2 regions of the Cellulomonas sp. P5_E12 genome follow, and region 1 is predicted to be linked to the other one. Evidence: predicted binding sites of a transcription regulator. Region 1 holds the regulator's gene; the other holds the start of a gene.
What was found. Region 1 encodes HrcA, which represses chaperone genes, less so after heat shock. Its sites were predicted from a motif close to TTNGCACTCGNNNNNNNCGAGTGCNAA; they were not measured.
Positions count from the first base shown of each region.

Region 2: ACXJKA_RS07245 (Hsp20/alpha crystallin family protein) is a predicted target of HrcA. The motif match lies at 2,750-2,776, and genes of this name have one in related genera.

Region 1 covers NZ_JBFUMP010000013.1:17,584-25,075, reverse strand. The annotation lists gene dnaJ (molecular chaperone DnaJ) at 1-784, opposite strand, end outside; gene hrcA (heat-inducible transcriptional repressor HrcA) at 867-1,889, opposite strand; gene ACXJKA_RS12190 (DUF3097 domain-containing protein) at 2,039-2,896, shown strand; gene ACXJKA_RS12185 (hypothetical protein) at 2,942-4,150, opposite strand; gene ACXJKA_RS12180 (DUF4870 domain-containing protein) at 4,298-4,708, shown strand; gene hemW (radical SAM family heme chaperone HemW) at 4,712-5,935, opposite strand; gene lepA (translation elongation factor 4) at 5,932-7,492, opposite strand, start outside.
Region 2 covers NZ_JBFUMP010000006.1:175,966-183,457, reverse strand. The annotation lists gene ACXJKA_RS07255 (PIG-L family deacetylase) at 1-1,222, shown strand, start outside; gene ACXJKA_RS07250 (glycosyltransferase) at 1,219-1,911, shown strand; gene ACXJKA_RS07245 (Hsp20/alpha crystallin family protein) at 2,217-2,657, opposite strand; gene ACXJKA_RS07240 (hypothetical protein) at 3,211-3,348, opposite strand; gene ACXJKA_RS07235 (hypothetical protein) at 3,345-3,491, opposite strand; gene ACXJKA_RS07230 (hypothetical protein) at 3,636-3,791, shown strand; gene ACXJKA_RS07225 (histidine phosphatase family protein) at 3,788-4,555, shown strand; gene ACXJKA_RS07220 (NAD(P)H-hydrate dehydratase) at 4,539-5,402, shown strand; gene ACXJKA_RS07215 (ANTAR domain-containing protein) at 5,490-6,635, opposite strand; gene ACXJKA_RS07210 (thioredoxin domain-containing protein) at 6,755-7,492, opposite strand, start outside.

The DNA.
Region 1 (7,492 bases):
CGTCGCCGCGCCGCACGAACGTGTCGTTCTTGCGCTCGCGCACCTCGAGGTAGACGTCACCGGCGGGACCGCCGGCGGGCCCGACCTCACCCTGGCCGGTCAGCTTGATCCGCGTACCGGTGTCGACGCCCGCGGGCACGTCCACGCTGAGCGTGCGGCGCGACCGGACGCGGCCCTCGCCCGAGCACTCGGTGCACGGCTCGGGGATGACGGTGCCGAAGCCGTGGCACGCGGCGCACGGCTGCGTCGTCATGACCTGCCCGAGGAAGGACCGCGCGACACGCTGGACCGAGCCCCGACCGCCGCACACCTCGCAGGTGCGCGGCGACGTGCCGGGCCGACAGCACGAGCCGCTGCACGTCGGGCAGACGACCGCGGTGTCCACCGGCACGTCCTTGTGGACGCCGAACGTGACGTCCGCGAGGTCCAGGTCGAGCCGCACGAGCGCGTCCTGCCCGCGCCGGGCGCGCGGGATCGGTCCCCGCTGCGCCGCGGCGCCGGTCGCGGCGCCGAAGAACGTCTCGAAGATGTCCTGGAAGCCGAACCCGCCGCCCATGCCGCCGCCGGGCGAGGACGGGTCGCCGCCGAGGTCGTACGCGCGGCGCTTCTCCGGGTTGCCGAGGACGTCGTACGCGCGCGACACGTCCTTGAACGTGTCCTCGGAGCCGGCGTCCGCGCCCGCGACGTCGGGGTGGTGCTCGCGCGCGAGCTTGCGGTACGCCTTCTTGATCTGCTCGGGGCTGGCGTCACGCGGGACGCCGAGGACCTCGTAGTAGTCGGTCACGAGAGGGGGTGCTCACTTCCAGCTGTCGTGGACAGGTGCGTGCAGGTCATCGGGCGGGTCTTCGGGCGGGTCACGGTGCCGGTCATTGCGCGAGGATGCGGGTCAGGTAGCGCGCCACGGCGCGGACCGCCGACATGGTGCCGGGGTAGTCCATCCGCAGCGGGCCGATCGAGCCGACCCGCGCCACCGAGCCGCCACCCTCGTCGCCGTACCCGGTGGTCACGAAGCTCGTCTCGAACAGCCCGTCGTGCTGGTTCTCCCGGCCGATGCGCACGGACACCGTCGCCGAGTCCTCGGCCATCTCGGAGAGCAGCCGCAGGAGCACGACCTGCTCCTCCAGCGCCTCCAGGACCGGGCCGATCGACCGGACGTCGGTCCCGCCGACGCGGGCGAGGTTCGCGGTGCCGGCGAGCACGACGCGCTCCTCGCTCTCCTGCGCCAGGGTCTCCTCGACCACCGCGATGACGGCCTCGACGAGCGCCTGGTCGGCGGGCGCGAACGCGTCCGTGAGCTCGCCGAGCGCCACCGGGAGCTCGGACAGGCGCCGGCCGGCCGCGCTGACGTTCAGGCGGGACCGCAGGCGCGCGACCACGGACTCGTCGAGGTCGGACGCGAGCTCCAACGTGCGCTGCTCGACCCGCCCGGTGTCCGTGATGAGCACGACCAGCAGGTGGCGCGCCCCGACGGGCACGAGCTCGACGTGCCGCAGCGCCGAGCGCCGCAGCGACGGGTACTGCACGACCGCGACCTGCTGCGTCAGCTGCGCGATCAGGCGCACCGCCCGGTCCACGACGTCGTCCAGGTCCTGCGCGCTCTCGAGGAACGCGCCGATGGCACGCCGCTCGGGGCTCGACAGCGGCTTGACGGTGGAGAGGCGGTCGACGAAGAGCCGGTACCCCTTGTCCGTCGGCACACGACCCGCCGACGTGTGCGGCTGGGCGATGTAGCCGCCCTCCTCGAGCGCGGCCATGTCATTGCGGATCGTGGCCGGCGAGACGCCGAGCGAGTGCCGCTCCACCAGCGCGCGCGAGCCCACGGGCTCCTTGGTGGCGACGTAGTCCTCGACGATCGCCCGCAGCACGTCCAGCCGTCGGTCCTCGCTCATGTCGCCTCCTTCGTCGTCGCGCCGCCATGGTCCCAGCGGGTAGCACTCCGCGCACGGGAGTGCCAATGCTACGCCGCGGAGCCGACACCCACGGGGCGGCCGCTGCGCGCCTCGACCGCACCGCTCGCGCCCGCACCTAGGCTGCCCGGGTGAACGACGACCGCTACGGCTCGGACGTGCTCGGGGGCTCCGCCTCGACGCACCACCGGCCCGCCCGCACCAGCCGCCCGCAGCCCGCCGAGACCGGCCTGGTCGTCGAGGAGGTCACCACGGGATGGGTCGGCGCCGTCGTCCGGGTCGAGAAGTCGGGCGGCCAGCACGTGGTCGTGCTCGAGGACCGGCGCGGCCGCACCCGCACCTTCCCGCTGGGCCGGGGCTTCTGGCTCGACGGCGAGCCGGTGGCGCTGACGGCCCCGGTCCGCGCTGCCGCGCCCGTGCGCCCCACCCGCACCGCGTCGGGCTCGGTCGCGGTGCACGACGCCCGCGCCCGCGTCGCCCGCGGCAGCCGGATCTGGGTCGAGGGCAAGCACGACGCGGAGCTGGTGGAGAAGGTCTGGGGTGACGACCTGCGGCTGGAGGGTGTCGTGGTCGAGCTCCTCGACGGCGTCGACAACCTCGCGGACGCCCTCCGCGACTTCTCCCCGGGACCGGGCCGCCGCGTCGGCGTCCTCGTCGACCACCTCGTCGCCGGGTCGAAGGAGAGCCGGATCGCGGCCGAGGCGGTCCGGGGGACGCCCGCCGGCTCCGTGCTCGTCCTCGGCCACCCCTACGTCGACGTGTGGCAGGCCGTCCGCCCCGAGCGCTTGGGGCTGTCCGCGTGGCCGGTCATCGAGCGCGGCACGGAGTGGAAGCACGGCATCCTGCGGGAGCTGGGCTGGCCCGCCGACGAGCAGGCCGACGTCGCCCGCGCCTGGCAGCGCATCCTGCGCTCCGTGGGCAGCTACGCCGACCTCGAGCCGAGCCTCCTGGGTCGCGTGGAGGAGCTCATCGACTTCGTCACGGCGTGACCGTGCCCGGCCACTCTCGCGGGTGGCCGGGCACCGTCTGTCGGGTCAGGCGGCGATCGGGTCGCCCAGCAACCGCTTGAACAGGAACGCCGTCGCGACGAGCACCACGGGCACCGCCACGAGCAGCCCGATGCCGCACAAGATCGCGCCGGCGAACAGGATCACCAGGCTGAGCAGGTAGAACAGGATCGTCGTCGACAGGTTCGCGGTGATGAGCTGGTAGCTCGCCTTGATCGCGTCGACGGGCGTCAGGTGCTTGTCGATCACGAACCAGAACGTGAACAGCAGCAGGAAGTTCACGACGAGAGACACCAGCCCGCCGAAGAACGGGATGAGGTTGAGCACCACGCCGATCGCTGTGAGCAGCAGCGCGGTGAGGACGATCGGTCCGGCGTCGACGAACTTGAAGAAGTCGCCGAAGGACAGCTCGCGGCCCTCGGTCACGGTCAGCGCAGCCCGGATGAACGCGGCCTGGATGAGGTAGCCGATGAGCGCGACCGCGGCGTAGAACACGATCAGCCCGAACGACAGTCCGATGCCCATGCCGCTGCCCATCCCGCGGCCGTTCGGGTCGAACAGCGAGGCGAAGCCGCCGAAGATCAGCGCCACGACCGTGAACACGACGGCCGCGACGACGAACCACACGAGCGCCGCCCCGATGAACAGGCCGCCGTGGCTCGTGAACTTCCGCCACCCGTAGGAGAAGGACTCGCCGATGGGCGACGCCTGGACCGGGGGGCCGTAGCCGCCGGCCGGCGGCGGGTACGCGCCCGGGGGTGCCTGACCGTAGACAGGCGCCGCAGGTGGATAGGCGCCCGGAGCCGGCTGACCGTAGGGCGAGCCCTGGGGCGGGTATCCCCCGGCGGGCGGCTGGCCGTAGCCCGGCGCCGGAGGGGGCGGATAGGCGCCGGCGGGCGGCTGGCCGTAGCCGGACGGGGGCGGCGGCGGGTATGCCCCGGCGGGCGGCTGGCCGTAGGACGGCGGAGCAGGCGGCGCAGGCGGAGCGACGGGCGGGGCGGGTGGTGCGACGGGCGGGGCGGGTGGTGCCGGAGGAACAGCCGGCGGGGCGGGCTCGGGTGCCGGAGGAGCTGCGGGCGGCGCGGGCTCGGGCTCGGGAGCCGGCGGTACGGGGGCGGCCTTCTCGACGGGGTCGGGTGCCGCGGGCGGTTCGGCCGGCGTCTCGGGAACGACCGGTTCAGCGGGCTTCGCGGGGTCGTCGTCACGCGGCGGGGTACCGCCGGGGTTCTCGCTCATGCGTGGCCTCCCTGGTCACAGGGCGGTCGTCGCCCACGCCAGCGAACCGAAGGCGGCGGTCGCATGTCAAGGAACCGCGCTTTCCGGGCATGTCGGAACGGAGGACGTCACGACCCGCCCGTCGGTAGGCTGCGCGGTGCCGTCACGATGACGACCCCTGACGAGGAGCGAGCCACGATGTCGTACGAGCACCACGAGACCCCGCCGCCGCACGGCGCGGACCAGACGCGCTCGCTGGGCATGCTCGCGCACCTCGGCGGGATCCTCGCGTACTTCTGGGTCGGCTGGCTGGCCGCGCTGGTGATCTGGCTGGTCAACCGGGAGAAGGGTGGCGGCGCCGCGGACGAGGCACGGGTCGCGCTCAACTTCCAGCTGACGGTCCTCGTCGGCTTGGTCGTCTGCGCGATCGTGCGGGCGATCCCGGTGATCGGGGTCGTCGGCTGGCTCGGATTCATCGCGCTGGGCATCATCAGCCTCGTCGTGAGCATCCTCGCGGCGCTCGCCGTCCAGCGCGGCGGCTCCTACCGGTACCCGTTCAGCCTCGAGCTGGTGCGCTGACCGTCAGCCGACGAGCGTCCGGACGACGGCGTCGGCGAGCAGCCGGCCGCGCCTGGTGAGCACGATCCGACGTCCACCGGTCGCGGCATGCCCGTCGACCAGCCCGTCCGCGACCAGCCCGGCCACCGACGGGCGCGCCTCGGTGGGCAGCGCGTCGAGCGGGAGCCCCGATGCCAGCCGGACGCCGAGCATCAGGCGTTCCAGCACGGCACCCTCCCCGGTGACCGTCTCCCGGCCCGCCGCGGGGCTCAGGCCGCGCTCGAGCCGGTCGGCGTACGCCCGGGGGTGCTTCACGTTCCACCAGCGCACCCCTCCGACGTGGCTGTGCGCCCCGGGGCCGATCCCCCACCAGTCGTCGCCCCGCCAGTAGCTGAGGTTGTGCCGGCAGGCGTCGGCGGGCGTGCGCGCCCAGTTGCTCACCTCGTACCAGCCGAGCCCGGCGGCCTCGAACAGGTCGTCGGCCAGCTCGTACTTGGCGGCCTGGTCGTCACCGTCAGGCAGCTCGAGCTCTCCGCGGCGCACCTGGACCGCCATCCGGGTTCCGGCCTCGACCACGAGCGCGTAGGCGGACACGTGGTCGACGCCCGTCTCCAGCGCCGACTCGACGCTGGTGCGCCAGTCGTCGAGCGACTCCCCCGGCGTGCCGTAGATGAGGTCGAGCGAGACAGCCAGGCCGGCCTCGCGGGCCCAGCGCACCACGTCCGGGATCCGCCGGGGGTCGTGCGTGCGGTCGAGCGTGGCCAGCACGTGCGGCACGGCCGACTGCATGCCGAAGGAGACGCGGGTGAACCCCGCCTCCGCCAGGGCGACCAGCGACTCCGGCGTCACCGAGTCGGGATTCGCCTCGGTGGTCACCTCGACGTCGTCGGCAAGGCCCCACCCCTCACGGACGCCGCCCAGCATGCGGGCCAGGTCCGGGACGGCCAGGACGGTCGGTGTCCCGCCGCCGACGAACACGGTGCTCACCGGGCGCGGCGGGAGGTCAGCCAGCACGGCGCGCGCCAGCTCGATCTCCCGCAACGCCGTGTCCGCGTACGCGCGCTGGCTCGCGCCGCCACCGAGCTCGGTCGCGGTGTACGTGTTGAAGTCGCAGTACCCGCAGCGCACGGTGCAGAACGGCACGTGCAGGTAGACGCCGAACGCGCGCTCGTCGGCACCCTCGAGGACCGACGCGGGCAACGCGCCGTCGTCGGGGGCGACGTCTCCCTCGGGGAGAGCCGGGCTCACTTCTTCTTCGCGTCCTTGCCGCCGGCCGACCCCGCGGGCTCGCTCGAGAGCGCGGCGATGAAGGCCTCCTGCGGCACGTCGACCCGACCGATCGTCTTCATGCGCTTCTTGCCCTCCTTCTGCTTCTCGAGGAGCTTGCGCTTGCGGGTGATGTCGCCGCCGTAGCACTTGGCCAGGACGTCCTTGCGGATGGCCCGGATGGTCTCGCGCGCGATGATCCGGGCGCCGATGGCGGCCTGGATGGGCACCTCGAACTGCTGGCGCGGGATGAGGTCCTTGAGCTTGGCCGTCATCATCACGCCGTACGCGTAGGCCTTGTCCTTGTGCACGATCGCGCTGAACGCGTCGACCGTCTCGCCCTGCAGCAGGATGTCGACCTTCACCAGGTCGGCCACCTGGTCGCCGATGCGCTCGTAGTCGAGGCTCGCGTAGCCGCGTGTCTTGGACTTCAGCTGGTCGAAGAAGTCGAAGACGATCTCGGCCATCGGCAGCACGTAGCGCAGCTCGACGCGGTCCTCGGACAGGTAGTCCATGCCCTGCAGCTCACCGCGCTTGGTCTGGCAGAGCTCCATGATCGCGCCGATGAACTCGCTGGGCGCCAGGATCGTGCCCTTGACCATCGGCTCGTGCACGTCGCCGATCTTCCCGCTGGGGAACTCGCTCGGGTTCGTCACCGTCACCACGGTCTTGTCCTCGAGCGTGACTTCGTAGACCACGTTCGGCGCGGTCGAGATGAGGTCGAGGTCGAACTCGCGCTCGAGCCGCTCCCGGATGATCTCGAGGTGCAGCAGGCCGAGGAAGCCGACGCGGAACCCGAAGCCGAGGGCGACCGACGTCTCCGGCTCGTAGTTCAGCGCGGCGTCGTTCAGCTTCAGCTTGTCCAGGGCGTCCCGCAGGATCGGGTAGTCGGTCCCGTCGATGGGGTAGAGGCCCGAGAACACCATCGGCTTGGGGTCGGAGTACCCGCCCAGCGCCTCCGCGGCGGGCTTGCTCGCGTTGGTGACCGTGTCGCCGACCTTCGACTGGCGCACGTCCTTCACGCCGGTGATCAGGTAACCGACCTCGCCGACGCCGAGTCCCTTGGTGGGCACGGGCTCCGGGGAGATGACGCCGATCTCGAGCAGCTCGTGGGTCGCGCGCGTCGACATCATGACGATCTTCTCGCGCGGGTTGAGGTTGCCGTCGATCACGCGGACGTAGGTGACGACGCCGCGGTAGGTGTCGTAGACGGAGTCGAAGATCATCGCGCGAGCGGGGGCGTCCGCGTCCCCGGTGGGCGGCGGCACGAGCTCGACGATGCGGTCGAGCAGCTCCACGACGCCCTCGCCGGTCTTGCCGGACACCCGCAGGCAGTCCTCGGGCTCGCCGCCGATGAGCTTGGCGAGCTCCTCCGCGTACTTCTCGGGCTGCGCGGCCGGAAGGTCGATCTTGTTGAGCACCGGGATGATCGTCAGGTCGTTCTCGAGCGCCAGGTAGAGGTTGGCCAGCGTCTGCGCCTCGATGCCCTGCGCGGCGTCCACCAGCAGCACGGCACCCTCGCAGGCGGCCAGGGAGCGC
Region 2 (7,492 bases), on a different contig from region 1:
TGCCGGTGGCCTGCTCGCCGAGCTCGCGGCCGCCGGACGACCCGCGGAGGTCATCGTCGTGACCGACGGCGCCGCGTCCCATCCCGGGTCGACGACCCTGCTCCCGGCGGACCTGCGCAGGCGTCGGGTCGACGAGGTCCGCCTGGCCCTCACCGTGCTGTCGCCGGACTCTCCCGTGCGGCTGCTGGGCCATGAGGACGGCGCCGTCCAGGACCATCGCGACGACGTCACGCGGGACCTGCGAGACCTCCTGACGACCGCGGACCCGCCGCAGGTTCTCGTCGCCCCGTGGCGCGGCGACGGGCATCGCGACCACCGGGTCGTCGGCGAGATCTGCGCGGAGCTCGCGCTCGAGCTCGGCGCGCAGCTGCTCGAGTACCCCATCTGGATGTGGCACTGGGCTACCCCTGACGAGCCGCTGGTGCCGTGGCCGCGGCTGCGCGCGCTGACCTTGTCGGACCGGTCGGTCGTCCGCAAGCACCGGGCGACCGCCGCCCACAGCACGCAGGTGCGGGCCGCCTCGGCCGCGCCGCTGGACTCCGCCCCGCTGCACGCGGACTTCCTCGCCTCGTTCGATCGGGACGTCGAGGTCTACGTGGTCGCCGACGAGCAACCTGTGACGGACCTGCCGGCGTCGTACTTCGACGCGAGCTACGCGCGTCGAGCGGACCCGTGGTACCTCGAGTCGCGCTGGTACGAGGAGCGCAAACGCGCGGTGACGCTCGCGGCGCTGCCCGAGCAACGTCTGGGCACGGTCCTGGAGGTCGGGTGCTCGATCGGCATCCTGACCGCCGAGCTCGCACCTCGGTGCGAGCGATTGGTGGCGACCGACGTGTCGCCTGCCGCGCTCGCCCAGGCCAAGGAGCGCCTGGCGGACCGGAGCAACGTCGAGCTGCTCCAGCACGACATCGCCGACGGGGTGCCCGGCGGCGGCCCCTTCGACCTCATCGTCCTGTCCGAGGTCGGGTACTACCTCACCGGCACGCACCTGCGCGATCTCGCCGGCGCACTCCGGCAGTCCCTGACCGGCAATGGGAGCCTGGTGGCCTGCCACTGGCGCCATCCGGTCGCGGACTACCCGCTCGGCGGGGACGACGTGCACCGGATCCTGCGCGCCTCGCTCGCGCTGCCCCGCCTCGTCCAGCACGTCGAGGACGACTTCGTGCTCGAGGTCTGGAGCCGTGACGACCGTTCGGTCGCCCGTCGGGCCGGTCTCGCGTGACCCCGCGCGGTCCGGTCGGCCACGTCATCGTCGTGGTGCCGGCGCGGGACGAGGAAGACCTCCTCGCACGGTGCCTCACCTCGGTGGTCGCGGCCGCCTCCCAGTTGAGCGGCCCGACCGCGCACGTCGTGGTGGTGCTGGACGACTGCCTCGACCGGACTCCCGACATCGCGCGCTCGTTCCCGGTCGACGTCCACGAGGTCGCAGCCCGATCCGTCGGCGCAGCACGCGCCTACGGGGTCGCGGTCGGGCTTGCTGCCGGAGCGGCCCCGCTCTCGCGGACCTGGATCGCGTGCACGGACGCCGACTCGGAGGTGCCCCCTCACTGGCTCACGAGTCAGCTGTCGCGTGCCGACGCCGGTGCGGACGTCGTCGTCGGCACGGTGCGACCCGATCCGCAGGACCTGACCGAGGACCAGCTGGCCACCTGGTCTGCGACGCGCGTCCAGGGACGGCCGAACGGCCACGTGCACGGCGCGAACCTGGGCGTGCGGGCCGACGCCTATGTGCGAGCCGGCGGGTTCCCGCACCGCCCAGAGCACGAGGACGTCGAGCTGGTCAGGCTGCTCGCCCAGGACGCGCGACATGTCGTCGTGGCGTCCGACGAGGCCGACGTCCTGACATCCGGCCGTCGGTACGGACGGACCCCGAATGGCTACGCGGGCTACCTGAGAGCCGCGTTCGGCTGAGCTGCGAGGCCGCCGCGAGCAACTACGCGACCTCATCGTCGCGGGTCGCGCACGGCCGTCGTTCCTCGCGTCCCACGAGCTCGGCCCCGACGAGCCGCGTGACGCGTACGCCACGTTCGACGCTCGGCAGGACGGGTGGACCAAGGTCCATCTGCGGCCGGCGCCTCATGACCGGCGACCCGAGAGCTGTCATCCACGCCGCGACCTTCCACCGCGGGGCGGTGAGCGGGTCTGGCTCGCCCGCACAGGGCGTCCCTCGCCCGGCGGACGCTCTCGCTGGTCCCTCTCACCGCCCCGCTCTCGGGTCAGGACTGGATCGTCTCCCCCGAGGTGATCTGTGTGGTGTCGGCCCCGTGCTGGACCTCGATGCGCCGGGGCTTGGCGTCCTCGGACACGGGGATCGTCAGGGTCAGCACGCCGTCGGCATAGGTGGCCGAGATGGCGTCGAGGGCAAGTCCTCGGCCGACCGTGAGCTGGCGTGCGTAGGTCCCGACCGGGCGCTCCTTGGCCAGCCACTGGACGTCCTGCTCGGTGCTGCCGGTCCGCTGGGCGCGGATGGTCAGCGTCCGGTCCTCCACGTTCACGTCGATCGTCCCCGGGTCGGCACCCGGAAGGTCGACGTGCAGGACGTAGTGGTCACCGGACCGGAACAGATCGATCGGCATCGTCGCGGCCGCGCGCTCGGCGGACACCATCTGCCCGAAGAGCCGGTCGAACTCCTGGAAGGGGTCGAATCGCGTAGCCAACGCCCTCACCTCCTCGTCGTCGAGGCGCCGGACCTCCCGGGCCTCGGAGCTCGTCCGGCGCCTTGTCGCCGGACTGGCTACACCTCAAAGAATTAGCACTCGCACGTGGCGAGTGCCAGTCATCTCTGTTCGCCAAAGGTGAACTGGGTCGGCCTGCTCGGGCCGAGACCGAGGTGCCCGGTTGCACGGCGTTCGGGGCACGCTGATGGTGGATACCCCGGTATGTAGCGGCGTTGCCTCGACACGAAGGGCGAGCATGCGGTCAGTCTCCTGGTGGGTTCGCGACCTCGTCGTGCTCTGGCGCTCGCAGAGCGTCCGCGCCCTGCGCTGGCGCTCCGCACCGCGACCGGGTGCGCGGCACCGGACATCGAGCGGATGACCGACCGGCTCGATCGCGCAAGTCCCCGGTCCCAGCGCCTGCGATCGACGGAGCAACGACCGCGCCCAGTCCGCCGCACCCCTGATCGCCCGCAGCGCTCGCGACGCCACCGTGGGTCCGGCCGCACGCCGTTCGCCCGCACGCCTCGACGCACCTCAGGCCGGAGAACGCCGATCAGGCAGAGTTCAGCGGGCCGTCGCGCACCGGTGGGTCCGCCGGGTCCGCGGGCGCCACCGGCACGTCCTCTCGCGACGGCGGGTCGTCGAGGTCGCCGGAGCCGTCCGACTGCCCGTCCACGATCGGTCGACTCACGCGTGGATGATCGGGCCGTGGGCGTCGGGGTTACCGGGGTCGTCGACGGCGGGCGGCGAGTCCGCCGGCTCCTTGTCCGGAAGACCGTCCAGCTCGTCAGGCAGGTCGGGCGTGTCGTCGTTGTCGGGAACCGGGATGCTCATCGCGCGCCTCCTCGTGCAGGTCCCACCACGGTAGGCACGTGCCGCCTCCCCCGCGCGCCGGGCGACGCCAGAGGCGGACGGGATGCGTCGCCGGACTGTCGGGACCACAGTGGAAGCTCCACACCACCACGAACGGAGTCCCCTGTGAGCGACCAGAACGCGCACCCGACGGGCGTGGAGGACACGCCTGCCCTGCCCAGCGCGACACCGGCAGAAGGTCAGCCGGACCAGGGCGACAACCAGGACGTCCCGGCTCGCAAGATCTATCCGACCGATCCCACCGGAGCCGATCCGGCGTGAGCACGCACCCAACGCCTGCGTTCGCGGGCGTCACCGAGCTGATGCTTGTCCGACACGGGGAGAGCGTGGGCAACGTCGCCGCGACCGATGCGGAACGCGCCGGGCTCGAGGTCATCGACCTGACCACCCGGGACGCCGACACTCCTCTGTCGGCGCGCGGCGCCGTGCAGGCACAGGCGCTCGGCACGTGGCTGCGTGAACAGCAGGAGGGCACCGGCCCGCACAGCGTCTGGTGCTCGCCCTACGTGCGAGCCATCCAGACCGCGACGATCGCGTTGGAAGCTGCTGGCGCGGACGTCGACCTCCACCTCGACGAGAGGCTGCGCGACCGCGAGCTCGGGATCCTGGACCTGCTCACGACGACGGGCGTCGACGCCCGATACCCGGCCGAGGCTGCCCGCCGGCGTCACCTGGGCAAGTTCTACTACCGCCCCCCGGGCGGCGAGTCCTGGGCCGATCTCGTCTTGCGGGTGCGCCCGTTCCTGTCCGACCTCGATCGTGCGGAGGACGGTCGACGAGTGCTCGTGGTGGCTCACGACGCCGTCATCATGACGATCCGTTACGTGTGCGAGGCGCTGACGGAACAGGGCGTGCTCGACCTCGCTCGCCACACACCGGTACGCAACGCCGCCGTCACGCGGCTCGTCCGGAACTCCGACGGGACGGGGTGGGTGCTGGCGGCGTTCAACGAGGACGAGCACCTGGAGCGCGAGGGCGCCGCGGTCACCACCCACCCCGGAGACCGTGATGCCTTCCCGCACTGAGGTCATCACGCCGGCGCTGCTGCGCGACTGGCCCTTGCCTGCCGGTGCCACCTCGAAGTACGGCCGCGGGCAGGTGGTCGTGATCGGAGGAGCACGCAGCACACCGGGCGCGGCGCTGCTCGCCGGCGTCGCGGCCCTGCGCGTCGGAGCCGGTCGGCTCACGATGGCGGTCGCGAGATCCGTCTCGATCCCGCTGGCGATCGAGCTCCCGGAAGCCGGCGTGGTCGGCCTGCCCGAGACCGAGAACGGCTCCCCGGACGGCTCCGGGATCGAGCTCCTCGCCGGCGATCTTCAGACGGCCGACGCGCTGCTCGTCGGGCCCGGCCTCGACGACCCTGAACGGACGACCGACCTGCTCGGCTCGCTGGGCGCGATGGTCCCCCACAAGATTCCGGTGCTCCTTGATGCCTTCGCCCTGGGGGTGCTGCCCCAGATCCCCACCGTCGCCGAGCAGCTCGCGGGCCGACTGGTCCTCACTCCGAATCCCGAGGAGGCATCGCGCCTGCTCGGGGTCGACGAGATCGACGAGCACACGTGTGCTCGCATCGCGAAGAAGTACGACGCGGTCGTCACGTGCCAGGGGCGTATCGCGGCAGCCGACGGCTCCCAGTGGGAGGTGTCGACCGGGCTCCCGGGGCTGGCCACGTCGGGCAGCGGCGATGTCCTCGCGGGGGCACTCATCGGGATCCTGGCTCGTGGAGCGGATCCGGCGCAGGCCGCCTGTTGGGCCACCCACCTGCATGCGGCCGCCGGCGACCGGCTCGCCACCCGCATCGGCACGCTCGGATACCTGGCGCGGGAACTCCCGAACGAACTTCCCACGTTGCTCGACGAGCTCGCTCCGTAGTCACCGCTCTGGGTCTGTCTGGCGCGACGAAGCGAGCAGGGCCGGATGCGGCGGTCAGCCCATCTGCAACATGCGGGTCTGGAAAACTCAATTGCTCCTGGAGCTGCCCGCGGTGGCGCGAGCGGCACGCGGATCACGCGCGGCGATCCATCCGCCCGGCAGGGCGACGTCGACGCAGTGGCCGCCGACCACGATGCGCATGGGCACGCGGTGAGCGGCGCTACGACGTCTGGCGGTCGCCAGGGCGAATCGCGCGACGCTCCCGACGCTGTCGAGGCCCTGGATGTCGACCACCACGCCGTCGCGGTCCCCGGCGAGCATGAGCTTGTTCAGGGCGGCGGTCAGTGCGCCCACGGTCGCCAGATCGATCCGGCCCGTGACGCGCAGCGTCGGGACGGGCGCGTGCGTGTCGAACGACAGACTCGCAGACCGACCCCCGGAGCACGGGAGCGGGAACGGGGCATCGTCGAGGACCAGCAGGAACGTCTCGTCCACCAGCGCGCGCACCTGGGTGCCGAGGCCGCCGGCGGACTGCAGGGCGGTGGTCAGCCTCTCGGCCAGCGCGCGAAGCCGGACGTTGCGCTGCTGCGATGCCCACCGCAGCAGCTGAAACGCACTCTCGCTGTCGACGCCGTAGACAGCCATGAGGGCGCCCTTGGCCTGGTCGATGGCGGCGTGCGATTCCAGCGCGAGCTGAAGTTGGGCGTTCACCCCGTGGGCGACCGCTTGACGGACCCGTTCGGTGTCATCGATGAGGAACCCCCGCACCGTTCCCGTCTCATCGACCGGGCTCAGGGCGAGCAGGACTTCCTTCATCTCACCGGTGAGGTCGATCAGGCGGTAGGCACACACGGCCGGCTCGCCGGCGGTCACGGTGTCGTCGAGCGCGGCCTCGACACCGGATCGATCCTCGGGGTGGACATGGCTCAGGAACAAGGGCCGCGTCGGTACGACTTCGCCGGGTGACATCCCGTGCAGCGCGAACATCCCGTCCGACCAGCACCATCGAGGTGCGCTCGAGGAGAAGCTGAACTGGCCCACAGTCATCGTCGTCGAGGTAGTCACAAGGTCCTCCGGCACGTTCACACGTGGGCGGGTCACCTGCGCAGGCTCGACACTGAACCTGTGGCGATCCGCCAGGTCGGCCAGTGACCGAACCGACCAGTGCGATCTGTCTGGCGACAGATTAGGCCGACCTCGGGCATGGCGCGACAGGTCGAATCGCTCGCCCACGCCGGCTCCGTGTCGGCCCCGATTCCCTGCGCTCGGGACACGCTGACTCCCAAGCACGCACCGCGACAGCACGGACTTTCGGACGCCAGCCAGAGTGCGGCCGGCGGCGCACCACAGCCTCACGCGAGCTGGACGGCCAGCTCCTCGGGACGGGTCGTCGGCTGCTCGCAGACGAACCCCCGGCAGACATAGGCGGCGGGTGCGCCGCCGACGAGGGGCCGATCTCGGAGCAGCTCGCGGCCGTCCCGGTCCTCGTCGGGCTCGCCGACCGCGAGAACGAGTCCTGGGGCGTTCGACCGGAGGGCGAGGCTGCGGAGCACCGCTGTGCGCGGGTCGTCGCGACGCCCGACGATCGCCACCTCGCGGGGCCCGTCGAGCACCGCCTCCAGCACCGCGAGCGCTGCGCCTGCGGCCCGCGGGAACCGCGTCGCCAGCACGAGCCCTCCACGCAGGGCGTTCTCGGCGGCCTCCCGGTGCCGCAGGGATCCCGTCAGCGCGGCGAAGGTCAGCAACGCACCGGCCGCGGCGGACTGACCCGAGGGCGTCGGTCCGTCGGCAGGCTCCCGCGGCCGGCCGATGCGCGCGATCACGGCGTCCGTCTCGTCGTCTGCCGTGTCGTGGAAGCCACCGTCGGTGGCGGTGAAGTGATCGAGCACCGTGTCCAGCAGGCGGCCGGCGACCGCGAAACCCTCGGAGCTCCCGGTGACTGCGGAGAGTGTCAGCAGACCCTCGGCCAGGTTGGCGTAGTCCTCCAGCACGCCGGCCGCGCGACCCGGTACGCCGTCGCGCGATGCACGGTGCAGCCGCGTGGATCCGTCGGCGTGCTCATGCACGTGCGTCGCAAGCACCGCCTCGGC